One region of the Leclercia sp. LSNIH3 genome, then DNA from elsewhere that is predicted to be linked to it. Evidence: predicted binding sites of a transcription regulator. Region 1 holds the regulator's gene; each other region holds the start of a gene.
The links. Region 1 encodes CRP, which controls carbon source genes, mostly activating them, when cyclic AMP is high. Its sites were predicted from a motif close to ATGTGANNNNNNTCACAT; they were not measured.
Positions count from the first base shown of each region.

Region 2: C3F35_RS10290 (YjcB family protein) is a predicted target of CRP. The motif match lies at 1,673-1,690, and genes of this name have one in related genera.
Region 3: msrB (peptide-methionine (R)-S-oxide reductase MsrB) is a predicted target of CRP. The motif match lies at 1,338-1,355, and genes of this name have one in related genera.
Region 4: deoC (deoxyribose-phosphate aldolase) is a predicted target of CRP. The motif match lies at 1,210-1,227, and genes of this name have one in related genera.

Region 1 covers NZ_CP026387.1:2,846,729-2,850,085, forward strand. The annotation lists gene C3F35_RS13715 (YccS/YhfK family putative transporter) at 1-1,568, opposite strand, end outside; gene crp (cAMP-activated global transcriptional regulator CRP) at 1,626-2,258, opposite strand; gene C3F35_RS13725 (OsmC family protein) at 2,568-2,972, shown strand; gene C3F35_RS13730 (phosphoribulokinase) at 3,063-3,357, opposite strand, start outside.
Region 2 covers NZ_CP026387.1:2,120,999-2,124,355, forward strand. The annotation lists gene C3F35_RS10285 (GGDEF domain-containing protein) at 1-1,204, opposite strand, end outside; gene C3F35_RS10290 (YjcB family protein) at 1,815-2,096, shown strand; gene ssb1 (single-stranded DNA-binding protein SSB1) at 2,194-2,724, opposite strand; gene uvrA (excinuclease ABC subunit UvrA) at 2,975-3,357, shown strand, end outside.
Region 3 covers NZ_CP026387.1:463,202-466,558, forward strand. The annotation lists gene pncA (bifunctional nicotinamidase/pyrazinamidase) at 1-322, shown strand, start outside; gene C3F35_RS02305 (YeaC family protein) at 486-764, opposite strand; gene msrB (peptide-methionine (R)-S-oxide reductase MsrB) at 807-1,220, opposite strand; gene gapA (glyceraldehyde-3-phosphate dehydrogenase) at 1,562-2,557, shown strand; gene C3F35_RS02320 (D-hexose-6-phosphate mutarotase) at 2,633-3,357, shown strand, end outside.
Region 4 covers NZ_CP026387.1:1,762,731-1,766,087, reverse strand. The annotation lists gene C3F35_RS08525 (YjjI family glycine radical enzyme) at 1-1,096, opposite strand, end outside; gene deoC (deoxyribose-phosphate aldolase) at 1,357-2,136, shown strand; gene deoA (thymidine phosphorylase) at 2,192-3,357, shown strand, end outside.

The DNA of each region.
Region 1 (3,357 bases):
GCCTCCAGTGCATCATGGGCATTCTGGCGCAGCAGCCCGCTCTGCCACTGTGGCCACAGCCAGACCATTCCACCGAAAGCAATCAGGCAGCCAATCAGGGTATCGGCCAGCCGGGCGATAATAAATTGCTCGCCGTTCAGGGTCAGCAGTTGCAGGGTATATACCGCTGTGACCGTAAAGCCCACCGTCGCCCAGCCGTAGCTCTTGCGAATGATCAGGTAGCTCACCAGGGTCACTATCAGCATTCCGGCAAGGGTATAACCTTCCGGGACGTGTAAGTGCAGGGTCACGCCCGCGATGATCAGCCCCACCATGGTGCCGGCCGCCCGGTGAAGAATACGTACCCGCGTCGCGCTGTAGCCGTTTTGCGTCACCAGCAGCACGGTCATTAGGATCCAGTAAGGTTTCGGCAGGTGCAGCGCCATGCCCATCAGGCTGGCGATACTCAGCATCACGCTGATGCGCGCCGCATTACGCAGGGCGGCAGACTTCAGCGACAGATAGCTTTTGAGGGCGGGGAACAATGGCAGGCGTTTCTGTTTGTCGGCCATCAGATCGCGCGGATAGAGCGGGCGTTGCGTGCGCAGAACGCGGGCAATACGGCTGAAGTGCCAGGCGCAGAACTGGCCCACCGGGTTATCCGGGTGCTGACGGGCGATTTTCTCCAGCGCGCCAAGCTGCTTGTCCATGGTAAACCGGGTGGGATAACGATGATAGAGAATATCGTCAGCCAACACCCGCAGGCGTGCCGCAACGGTCTGCGCGTTCCAGCGTATCACCGCTTCGGCGTGGCTGCGCTCCACCAGCTTCTGCACCTCCTTCGGGTGATGCAGGCTGACCGAGATATGCTCCTGCAGATCCAGCCCCACCTGGAAGGTGCGCAGCAGGCGTTTGTATTCGTGATTTCTGTTGGCCGCCAGCATATGCAGCTGCTGATAACAGAGGCTGATCAGATCGACCACCTTCTGCTGGCGAGCCAGCAGCGGCGGCAACGATTTTTCAGGGTCGGTATGCTGCGTCAGCAGGGTGTATTTTGCTTCGCAATAATCGGCCAGCTGCTGATAGAGCACGCTCAAGGATTCCCGCAGCGGTTGTTCGCGCCACATCCAGAACCAGAACCAGTTAAACAGCCCGTACCAGAGGGTGCCCAGCGTATAGAGCAGTAGCGGCTCCCAGACCGGCATGTTCCCCGCCAGGCTCAGGGTAAAGATGGCCGCAATCAGCGAGGCGGGCAGCAGTCGGGCATGCAGGGCACTGATCTCTGCCGTGACCCCTAACGTCATCGCCAGCACGGTCAGAATGAGGGGCAGCGGAATATCGCGCGCCAGCAACAGCTGTACGGCCAGGCTACAGCCGGCAAACAGGCAGCCGCCAATAGTCAGGCGTTTAAAAAAGCGTTTATGCGGTGTGTCCAGGCCAGCAATGTTGCAGCAGGCAGGAACGAGGGAGAAGAGCAGGCCGTGTTGCAGATCGCCGAGGATCAAACCTACAGCCACAGGAAGACACAACACCAGCGTTTGCCGCAGTGCGTAGTTAACTTCCGGGTGATAAATGAGCCTGCGCCACATGGGTGATAGAGACAAAAACGGCGTGTCATCATGCGATGTCACGCCGTTTTAGCGGAATTAACGTGTTCCGTAAACCACGATGGTTTTACCGTGGGCAGAAATCAGGTTTTGATCTTCCAGCATTTTCAGAATACGGCCTACTGTCTCACGAGAACATCCGACGATCTGACCAATCTCCTGACGGGTAATTTTAATTTGCATACCGTCCGGGTGGGTCATGGCGTCTGGCTGTTTCGCCAGGTTCAGCAGGGTCTGAGCAATGCGGCCTGTTACGTCGAGGAAGGCGAGGTTACCCACTTTCTCGGACGTGACCTGCAGACGGCGAGCCATCTGCGAAGAGAGGCGCATCAGGATATCCGGGTTAACCTGAATGAGCTGGCGGAACTTTTTATAGGAGATCTCAGCCACTTCACACGCGGTTTTTGCACGGACCCAGGCGCTACGCTCCTGTCCTTCTTCAAACAGGCCCAGTTCGCCGATGAAATCTCCCTGATTCAGGTAAGAGAGGATCATCTCTTTGCCTTCTTCATCTTTGATCAGCACTGCCACCGAGCCTTTGACGATGTAATACAACGTTTCCGCTTTTTCACCCTGGTGAATCAGCGTGCTCTTCGATGGGTACTTATGAATATGGCAATGAGACAAGAACCATTCGAGAGTCGGGTCTGTTTGCGGTTTGCCAAGCACCATGCGCTGTTATCCTCTGTTATAAGCTGGCTCCAGAGTCTGGCTATGTACCTGTACTCTGGGGTTGCAATCGAATTCTTCCCCTTGCCTGGGGTCTGGCCTGCACAATAATTAGCAGCCTGTAATGTGTGATGTCCTCTGCATACATGTGCAACGTCAATGTATTACTGTAGCATCTCGACTGTTTTAGCATAGCTTTCGCCGCCTGTCTCCTGGTGTCTCGCTTCAGCTTGATGCAGGTCGACTTCCGTTGTCAGAATTGTTACTGACGCGTAATCTGTCAGGAAAAATGCAATCCTGGAGTTAATTAAAATGCAAGCACGTGTGAAATGGGTCGAAGGGTTAACGTTCCTTGGTGAGTCGGCTTCCGGGCACCAGATTTTAATGGATGGCAACTCCGGCGACAAAGCGCCAAGCCCGATGGAAGTTGTCCTGATGGCGGCAGGCGGATGCAGCGCGATCGACGTGGTGTCGATCCTGCAAAAAGGACGTCACGATGTGACCGACTGTGAAGTTAAGCTGACCTCAGAGCGTCGTGAAGAGGCGCCGCGCCTGTTCACCCATATCAATCTTCATTTCGTGGTCACCGGCAAACAACTGAAAGACGCTGCGATATCCCGCGCGGTGGATCTCTCTGCGGAGAAGTACTGTTCCGTAGCGCTGATGCTGGAGAAAGCGGTCAACATTACCCACTCGTATGAAGTGATCGAGGCGTAAGCCCCGGATAAAACGCCGGGCGGCACGTCGTTTGCCCGGCCAGTAGGTTTCTGTAGGCCCGTTAGCGTAGCGCCACCGGGCGACACAGCCTCAGTCGATCTTCTTCCCTTCCATCAACCGCTGCACCAGCGGCATCATGATTAACTCCATCGCCAGCCCCATCTTCCCGCCCGGGACCACCAGCGTATTGATGTGCGAGATAAACGAGCCCTGTAGCATCGCCAGTAGCCAGGGGTAATCGATATTGTCCAGATTGCGGAAATGGATCACCACGAAGCTCTCGTCCAGCGAAGGGATGCCTTTAGCGGCAAAGGGGTTCGAGGTGTCCACGGTCGGGACGCGCTGGAAGTTAATGTGGGTGCGGGAAAACTGTGGCGTCAGGAAG
Region 2 (3,357 bases), 730 kb from region 1:
CTGCGCTAAAGGAAAGGGTCAGCATTCGGGTGCCCACGTTAAGCGGCGTCACGGTCAGCGCCTGGCGGAGACGGGTGGAAAGCTGCACCGCCGTGTCGCTGCGGGTCTTCGGCAACAGCAGTAAAAATTCTTCTCCACCCACCCGGCCCAGCGCTGCATCTGGGGGGATCAGCGCCCGCAGGCAGTCGCAGAAGTGCACCAGCGCGGCATCCCCCACCAGGTGGCCCCACTGGTCATTAATCTGTTTGAAGAAATCCAGGTCAAACATCAGGACTGAGAAGTAGCTGTCGGCCTCCTGTCGCTGGCTGGCTTCAAGGGCAACGGCAATTTGCTGCAGGATGGCAAAACGATTTAAGCAGCCCGTCAGATCGTCGGTCATGGCCTTCATTTCCAGAAGCCGCTCCGCGTTTTTACGGGCGGTAATATCAAGCCCGATATTGAGGATTGAGCCGTCCGGCAGGGAAATGTTCGACCACAGGATCGTCAGCTGCATCCCGTCCCGGCGCACCGGGTGCCATTCGTACATGTCGTTCAGCGGGGTGGTGTTGACCGACTCATGCACCCGGCGACGCATCTCCGGGTCAGGATAAAACTGCGCCAGCGGATCGGGATGGGCGTTGATCTCCGCCATCGTCCAGCCAAACACCTTTTCGCATTCGGCATTCCACAACACGCAGCGGCTATTTCTGTCGAACGAGTTCATCAGCACCGGCGCCCGTTCAAACAGTGTTTTGTACTGGGCTATCATCCGCTGCATCTCTTTTGCCGTGCGCTCTCGGGCGACAAGCCCGGTGACAACATCCTTCAGCTTTTCCACGAGGATAATCACCACCTCTTTCAGCACAGTGAGGGGGCTTTGCGGCTGCGTAAACCCAAGGAAGAAGTAGCCGTGCTGATGCGGGGCCATTTTACACAGCACCCCGCACTGTAATTGATGGTGTCCCGGATGGCCGGGAGGGAATATCAGCGTGCCGGTATTCTCTTTCCAGCCGATTGTCTGCCATGAACGCTGATGACGTTGCAATAACAGGCTGGCAAGAAAAGCATTAATTTCCAGCGGATGGCAGGTTAACTCACCGGCACTGACCAGCTGCGGCTGGCCCGTCTCATCCTGCATCATTACCCAGCTGAGCTGGGCGCCAAAGGTATAATTTATCGTCTCCAGCAGAGACGTTAAGGTGGCATGGGAGGATAGTTTTGGCATTAATTTAGCTAATGCATGCAAGGCCCGGGTACTGTCATTAATATTTTCTCGATTTACTTGCTTCATTGTTTATTCGCAGCTCATTAACGAGACAGAAATACCGCAACGAATTAATCAGGAATGAAATGACATTCAGTCAGATACATGAATCCGAGAATCTTCCAGAGACGCGTGTGTAAAATTAAAAGAAAAAAGAATAAACAGAAAAAAAGCTCAAGCCTGATTTATTTATTACGAACATATTAAGCAACCGGAAGAAGCATAATCCATACCTCTGAGGCTGTAAATATTGTACATCGGCCTTCGCTCTGTACATGTTTTCTTATCCTGATGAATTATCAGCAAAGTTATCATAAATACAGCGCATGGCAGACTAAATATATATTTCAAGCAATTATAACCATGCTGACAGCATGGTTTAAAAATCGCTATTTTTATGCATTTGCCCAGTGGCGAATAAAAGAACAAATGTGATATAGTTCACACATCTTATGTAACAAGAAACATTGTTTCATTGTTGTCAGTCTGAGCCTGCCGATAGCCAGTTTGCCACAGTGTGTGGGCAACGTCGCGCTTTACCCGGCGGCGGTTATCTTTGAGGATCGTTTTTATGGCAGCTATTACCACTGGCGTTGTGTTTGCACGCTGGGAGTTGTTGAGCGCGGTGCTGATGTTTCTGGCCAGCACGCTGAACATTCAGTTTCGTAAATCGGATTACGCCGTTCTGGCGGTGATCAGCACCTGTCTGGGTCTGGCGGCGGCATGCTGGTTTGCCACCGGCCTGCTGGGTATCACCCTGCTGGATGTGGCGGCGATCTGGAATAACGTTAAAGCGGTAATGGTCGAGGCGATGAGCCATACGCCACCAGACTGGCCAATGATGTACACCTGATGCCTGTGGGCGAGACATTCTGAAAAGAAAAACTGTAAATAAAAAACCCAGACCGCGGTCTGGGTTTTTTGTTGTTGCGAAACGCAGGTTCTGATTATCAGAACGGGATATCGTCGTCGAAATCCATTGGCGGTTCGTTAGACTGCGCTGGTGCAGACGGCTGCTGCTGCGGGCGAGACTGCGCGCCGCCGCTGAACTGGTTGCCGCCCTGAGGCTGCTGAGGCTGACCCCAACCGCCCTGCTGCTGCTGGCCGCCACCTGCTGGTGCGCCACCGCCCTGACGGCCACCCAGCATCTGCATGGTGCCGCCGACGTTTACCACCACTTCAGTGGTGTATTTTTCTGCGCCGGACTGATCGGTCCATTTACGGGTACGCAGCTGGCCTTCGATATAGACCTGGGAGCCTTTACGCAGATATTCACCGGCCACTTCGGCCAGTTTGCCAAACAGCACAACGCGGTGCCATTCGGTCTGCTCTTTCATCTCGCCGGTCGCTTTATCACGCCAGGATTCGGAAGTAGCCAGCGTAATGTTGGCCACTGCACCACCACTCGGCATATAGCGTACTTCCGGGTCCTGGCCCAGATTACCGACGAGAATCACCTTGTTTACGCCTCTGCTGGCCATGATCGTGTCTCCTGAAAACTTGTCTGAAAAGAGTGTAGCGCGCGAGTGTACCATTTCCACGTGGTCTTTCGATAGTTTCGAAGCATCTTCCAGAGTTCTCACGAAGGATACATTGTTGCACAAGTCACCAGAATTTGCATTCCAATACTGTATATCCAGCCAGGTCAATTTGTGTCATAATTAATCGTTTCTGCCGGTTGTCCTTCAAACAAACCAGGCATTCCGTGTATCTACCTACCGGGAAAGGTGAATGGATAAGATAGAAGTTCGGGGCGCCCGCACCCACAATCTCAAGAATATCAACCTCGTCATCCCTCGCGACAAACTGATCGTCGTGACCGGGCTTTCAGGCTCAGGCAAATCTTCACTGGCTTTCGACACCCTGTATGCCGAAGGGCAGCGTCGTTACGTCGAATCGCTCTCTGCTTATGCGCGCCAGTTCCTGTCGCTGATGGAAAAACCGGACGTCGACCATATCGAAGGGTTATCGCCGGCCATCTCTATTGAGCAGAAGTCGACCTCCCATAACCCGCGTTCCACCGTCGGGACCATCACCGAAATCCATGACTACCTGCGTCTGCTGTATGCCCGCGTGGGCGAGCCGCGCTGCCCGGATCACGATGTTCCGCTGGC
Region 3 (3,357 bases), 2.4 Mb from region 1:
CGTCTTCCAGAAAGGGGAAAACCCGAACATCGACAGTTACAGCGCCTTCTTTGATAACGGTCATCGGCAGAAAACCGGGCTGGATCAGTGGCTGCGCCATCACGAAATCGTGGAACTGATTGTGATGGGCCTGGCAACCGACTACTGCGTTAAATTCACCGTGCTGGATGCGCTACAGCTGGGTTACCGGGTGAACGTGATCACCGACGGCTGTCGCGGGGTCAACATCCAGCGCCAGGACAGCGCGCAGGCGTTTATGGATATGGCGGCGGAAGGCGCCACGCTGTATACGCTGGCAGACTGGCAGGAGACGCAGGCCTGATGCCGGTTTGGCCGGGCAGCACTATGCTACCCGGCCGATAATCCTTGGGATTTTTTACGGCCTGATACCTCACCCTCTCCCACAGGGAAAGGGCTCGAAGATAAAAAAACGGTAACCCGGGTTACCGTTTTTTTTTACCTCAAAACCGCTATCCGGCAGAGCATTAATGCACTTTCTGCGTGACGATCGGCTTCGGCGCAATGCCGAAATCTTCTTTAAGCTGCTGCTTACTCTTCATCACCATTTGGCCCTGGGTATCAATGGTCATGTGTTGCGCGTCTGTATTGTTGCGCGCCTGCCACAGCATCACCAGTTGCAGACAGTTCTCTTTTTGCTCCGGCGTCAGCGCCACGCCATCAGCCCATTTTCCCAGCTCGACCGCCGTGACCAGACGCTGGTATACGTCCGGCGTCATGCCCTTGATCATCTCTTTAATATTCATGTTAAATCCGACTCCAAAGGAATAATTTGCTGAATCGATTTTTCAACCTTTCATCTGGTCGCCATTCTGGTCATCAGTGAAGCTTAAAGAGGCAGAGTTGACGCAAAAACGTTCGCCTGTCGGCTGAGGACCGTCCGGGAAGACGTGACCGAGATGTGCGTCACAATTTCCACAGCGGATCTCAATGCGCTGCATGCCGTGGCTGTTATCGGTCAGGTAGCGAATCGCCTCCTCGCTGACCGGTTCATAAAAGCTCGGCCAGCCGCAACCGGAATCGTATTTGCTTTGGGAGTTAAACAGCGCAGCGTCACACACCAGACAGTGGTATACGCCATCCCGTTTATTATGCAGCAGACGCCCGGTAAATGGCGGTTCCGTACCGTGATTTTGCGTTACGTAGAACTGCATTTCGGTAAGGTTTTTTTTCAGGTCATCGGGGTTTTGTTGATTCGACATAGGCTTACATCTCGCAGTTGAAACAGACAACTTTTACCCTCGATTCTAACAAAACATTAACACTGAAGTATGAACTTTTGATCTAAACTTACTCGTTGCCAAAAGGCACTCGGCCAAATGTGATCTAGACCACATTTTTATGCGGCCAGCCCTTTAAAATTCCGTGCGCAGGCCCCATATGGGTGCTAGCTCCGAGGGAATGTGAGGTGAGTCAATCGAGCAAAGGTAATGCGAAGGATTGATTTGTCGCAATGATTGACACGATTCCGCTTGACGCTGCGTAAGGTTTTTGTAATTTTACACGCAACCTTTTATTCACTAACAAATAGCTGGTGGAATATATGACTATCAAAGTAGGTATCAACGGTTTTGGCCGTATCGGCCGTATTGTTTTCCGTGCTGCTCAGGAACGTTCTGACATCGAAATCGTTGGTATCAACGATCTGTTAGACGCTGAATACATGGCGTACATGCTGAAGTACGACTCAACTCACGGTCGTTTCAACGGCACCGTTGAAGTGAAAGACGGCCACCTGGTTGTCAACGGCAAAACCATCCGTGTTACTGCTGAAAAAGATCCAGCTAACCTGAAGTGGAACGAAATCGGTGTTGACGTAGTTGCTGAAGCAACCGGTATCTTCCTGACTGACGAAACTGCGCGTAAGCACATCACCGCTGGCGCGAAAAAAGTTGTTCTGACTGGTCCATCCAAAGACAACACCCCAATGTTCGTTAAAGGCGCTAACTTCGAGAAGTATGCTGGCCAGGACATCGTTTCCAACGCATCCTGCACCACCAACTGCCTGGCGCCACTGGCTAAAGTTATCAACGACAACTTCGGTATCGTTGAAGGCCTGATGACTACCGTTCACGCTACCACCGCAACTCAGAAAACCGTTGATGGCCCGTCTCACAAAGACTGGCGCGGCGGCCGCGGCGCAGCTCAGAACATCATCCCATCCTCTACCGGTGCTGCTAAAGCTGTAGGCGTTGTACTGCCAGAGCTGAACGGTAAACTGACTGGTATGGCGTTCCGCGTTCCAACTCCTAACGTATCTGTTGTTGACCTGACCGTTCGTCTGGAAAAAGCAGCAAGCTACGAAGAAATCAAGAAAGCAATCAAAGCGGCTTCTGAAGGCGCAATGAAAGGCGTTCTGGGTTACACCGAAGACGACGTTGTTTCTACCGATTTCAACGGCGAAGTGTGCACTTCCGTGTTCGATGCTAAAGCAGGTATCGCACTGAACGACAACTTCGTGAAACTGGTTTCCTGGTACGACAACGAAACCGGTTACTCTAACAAAGTTCTGGACCTGATCGCTCACATCTCCAAATAAGTGAGATGAGATTCTGATCCAAAAAGGCGACCTCGGTCGCCTTTTTTTATGGCATTAAAGACAGAGGATTGCGTAATGATTAAAACAATTTTTGCACTTCCGGTAGTCGAACAACTTACCCCTGTGCTCTCCCGTCGTCAGATTGATGATGTCGAAGTGATTGTGATCGAACACCCGCAGGTGCAGGCTTCTGTTGCCCTGCATGGCGCACACCTGCTCTCCTGGAAGCCAGAAGGCGAAGCAGAAGCGCTGTGGCTGAGCGACATCACCTCCTTTAAAAAAGGGGCAGCGATCCGTGGCGGTGTGCCAATCTGCTGGCCGTGGTTTGGCCCGTCTAAGGAACAGGGTCTGCCGTCACACGGTTTTGCCCGTAACCTGCCATGGACGCTGCAAGCCCACAACGAAGATGAGTCCGGCGTGGTGCTGACCTTTGAACTGCAAAGCGATGACGAGACGCGTAAGCTGTGGCCGCACGACTTCACCCTTTACGCCCGCTTCAAGCTGGGTAAAACCTGTGAAATCGAACTGGAAGCGCACGGTGAATTTGAGACCACCTCTGCCCTGCACACCTATTTCAACGTCGGCGATATCGCTGCCGTAACCGTGAATGGTCTCGGCGATACCTTTATCGATAAAGTGGATAATGCGAAAGAAGGGAAACTGAACGACGGTTCTCAGACCTTCCCGGATCGTACCGACCGCGTCTATCTGAACCCGGAAGCCTGCAGCGTCATCGAAGATACAGCGCTGAACCGCGCTATCGAAGTGATCCATCATCACCACAGCAACGTGGTGGGCTG
Region 4 (3,357 bases), 1.1 Mb from region 1:
AGCCGTACCTGACCGGGGTATTTTCCACAAAGGTCGCTAACTGTTCGCTGATGCGATACCCCAGGGCGTTGGCCTGCTGATCTTTACCGTAGCGCCCCGTAATCCCGGCTTTCTCGCACAGCACATTCACCGCTTCGGCCAGGCCATACATGCCGAACATCGGCACAAAACGGTCGGGATCGATCAGCCCTTCTTTTACCAGGAAGCTATTCTCAAAGAAGCCGGATTGTTGATACAGGAAGTCGCAGCGCGCATTGATGATGGCGATCTGCTGCTGGCAATAGTAAGGCAGCGTGCGGGTAAAGAACGCCTCAGGCGTTTCGCTTTTTTCCGCGATGGCTTTCAGGTTGAGACGTACCAGGGTACTGCCGCCGCCCGCCAGCGGCAGGGAGTTGTAACAGCTGACGACGCCAAAGCCTTTTTTTGTGAAAATTTTATCATTTACCGGCCCGTTGGCGATGTGCGGTTTGCTGCATTCGCAGATGTTGCTGGCTACCTCCAACAGCAGATCATCCGGGGTGATCTCAGGATCATAAATAAAGGTTAGATTGGGTGAAACCTGCTTAAGCTCTGCATCTGCGCGTAAAATGGCGCGTGTCACGGGGCCGTCTGCCGGGCCGATATTGACGTGGGTAAAGGCATCCGGCAGGGTACGGTCGAGATAGCGCCAGAAACGTTTTATTCGAAAATCGATTTCTTGTTGTGTTAGAATTCTAACATACGGCTGCAGCAGCGTATCGAGATGGCCGAGGTACACCGGCATGCCGGTAACGGACGGAACATGGTGGTAAAGGATGGTTAACAGCGACAGGGCATCGTCCAGATCCTTTGCGCCTTCCAGCTCCAGCCATTCCGAGCCCTGTTTCAGGAACATCGCATAGTCGGGTAACACATAGCGTGGCTTGTACGGCGCATGGCCCTCAAACATATCGCAGATAAACCCCGCCTCCAGCGCCTGACGCGCTTCGGGGGCTAACGTCGGGTAGGGCAGGTTGTTTTCTGCCTCCAGCGCCAGAAAATGGCGTTTTTGTTCGGGGCTTAACACCGGGCTTGTCACAATTTGCTGGCAACGTTGTTGCAGGGCATCGGGGGTCATGTTCGCTTCCTTTTTCTTCTGCATGATGGGGAAGGATTGTAAAAAGAGTCCCGACCACTGCCTTTGATCCCGGGCGTGTACCTGACGCTTTAATCAGCAGTTGTAGCTAAATTATTTGAAGTTGATCTCATTACTGTTATGCAAATTTGTACGCCTATTTCATTAACTGTGATGAATGTCGAAGTGAGAATGCGGGTGGATGTTAGAATACTCACAGACCCGCAAGGTAAAATTTTACGGCTATACGCCGGGAGAATGTTATGACCGATTTAACCGCAAGCAGCCTGCGCGCCCTGAAACTGATGGATCTGACCACCCTGAATGACGACGACACCAACGAGAAAGTAATCGCTCTGTGTCATCAGGCAAAAACGGCCGTGGGCAATACCGCTGCTGTCTGTATCTACCCGCGTTTCATTCCGATCGCCCGCAAGACCCTGAAAGAGCAGGGTACGCCGGATGTGCGCATCGCCACCGTCACCAACTTCCCGCACGGTAACGACGATATCGAGATCGCGCTGGCTGAGACCCGCGCCGCTATCGCTTACGGTGCTGACGAAGTTGACGTGGTCTTCCCGTACCGTGCGCTGATCGCCGGTAACGAGCAGGTTGGTTTCGATCTGGTTAAAGCCTGTAAAGAAGCTTGCGCTGCGGCAAACGTGCTGCTGAAAGTGATCATCGAAACCGGCGAACTGAAAGAAGAAGCGCTGATTCGTAAAGCGTCTGAAATCTCCATCAAAGCAGGTGCCGATTTCATCAAAACCTCTACCGGTAAAGTCCCTGTGAATGCCACCCCGGAAAGCGCACGCATCATGATGGAAGTGATCCGCGACATGGGCGTGGAAAAAAGCGTGGGCTTTAAACCGGCAGGCGGCGTGCGTACCGCGGAAGACGCGCAGCAGTTCCTGGCGATTGCCGACGAGCTGTTCGGTGCCGACTGGGCCGACGCCCGTCACTACCGCTTCGGTGCCTCCAGCCTGCTGGCCAGCCTGCTGAAAGCGCTGGGTCATGGCGACGGTAAGAGCGCAAGCAGCTATTAAGATTTGATTTGCCGGGTGGCGCTACGCTTACCCGGCCTACTTTCGGGAGGTTACCGTGTTTCTCGCACAAGAAATTATTCGTAAAAAACGTGATGGTCATGCTTTAAGCGACGAAGAGATCCGTTTCTTTATCAACGGCATTCGCGACAATACCATCTCTGAAGGGCAGATTGCCGCCCTGGCGATGACCATTTTCTTCCACGATATGGCGATGCCGGAGCGCGTGTCGCTGACCATGGCGATGCGGGATTCAGGAACCGTTCTGGACTGGAAGAGCCTTAACCTTAATGGCCCGATCGTGGATAAACACTCCACCGGCGGCGTGGGTGATGTGACCTCGCTGATGCTGGGGCCAATGGTCGCTGCCTGCGGCGGCTATATCCCAATGATCTCCGGGCGCGGCCTCGGCCATACTGGCGGCACGCTCGATAAACTGGAAGCCATCCCGGGCTTCGATATCTTCCCGGATGACAGTCGCTTCCGTGACATTATTAAAGACGTTGGTGTGGCGATTATCGGCCAGACCAGCTCTCTTGCCCCGGCGGATAAGCGTTTTTACGCCACGCGTGACATTACCGCGACCGTTGACTCCATCCCGCTGATCACCGCCTCTATCCTCGCCAAAAAACTGGCTGAAGGGCTGGATGCATTGGTGATGGACGTGAAAGTGGGCAGCGGCGCCTTTATGCCGACCTATGAACTCTCCGCTGCGCTGGCCGAAGCGATCGTTGGCGTCTCCAACGGCGCAGGCGTGCGCACCACCGCGCTGCTCACTGACATGAACCAGGTGCTGGCCTCCAGCGCCGGTAACGCGGTCGAAGTGCGCGAAGCAGTCCAGTTCCTGACTGGCGAATACCGCAACCCGCGCCTGTTCGACGTGACCATGGCGCTGTGCGTCGAGATGCTGATCTCCGGTAACCTCGCCAAAGACGACGCCGAGGCCCGTGCCAAACTGCAGGCGGTGCTGGATAACGGCAAAGCGGCCGAAATCTTTGGCCGGATGGTTGCTGCGCAGAAAGGCCCGACCGACTTCGTGGAAAACTATGCCAAATACCTGCCAACGGCGATGCTGAGCAAAGCGGTTTACGCAGATACGGAAGGTTTTGTCTCTGCCATGGACACTCGCGCGCTGGGCATGGCGGTAGTATCGATGGGTGGCGGTCGTCGTCAGGCATCGGACAGCATTGATTACAGCGTCGGCTTTACCGATATGGCCCGTCT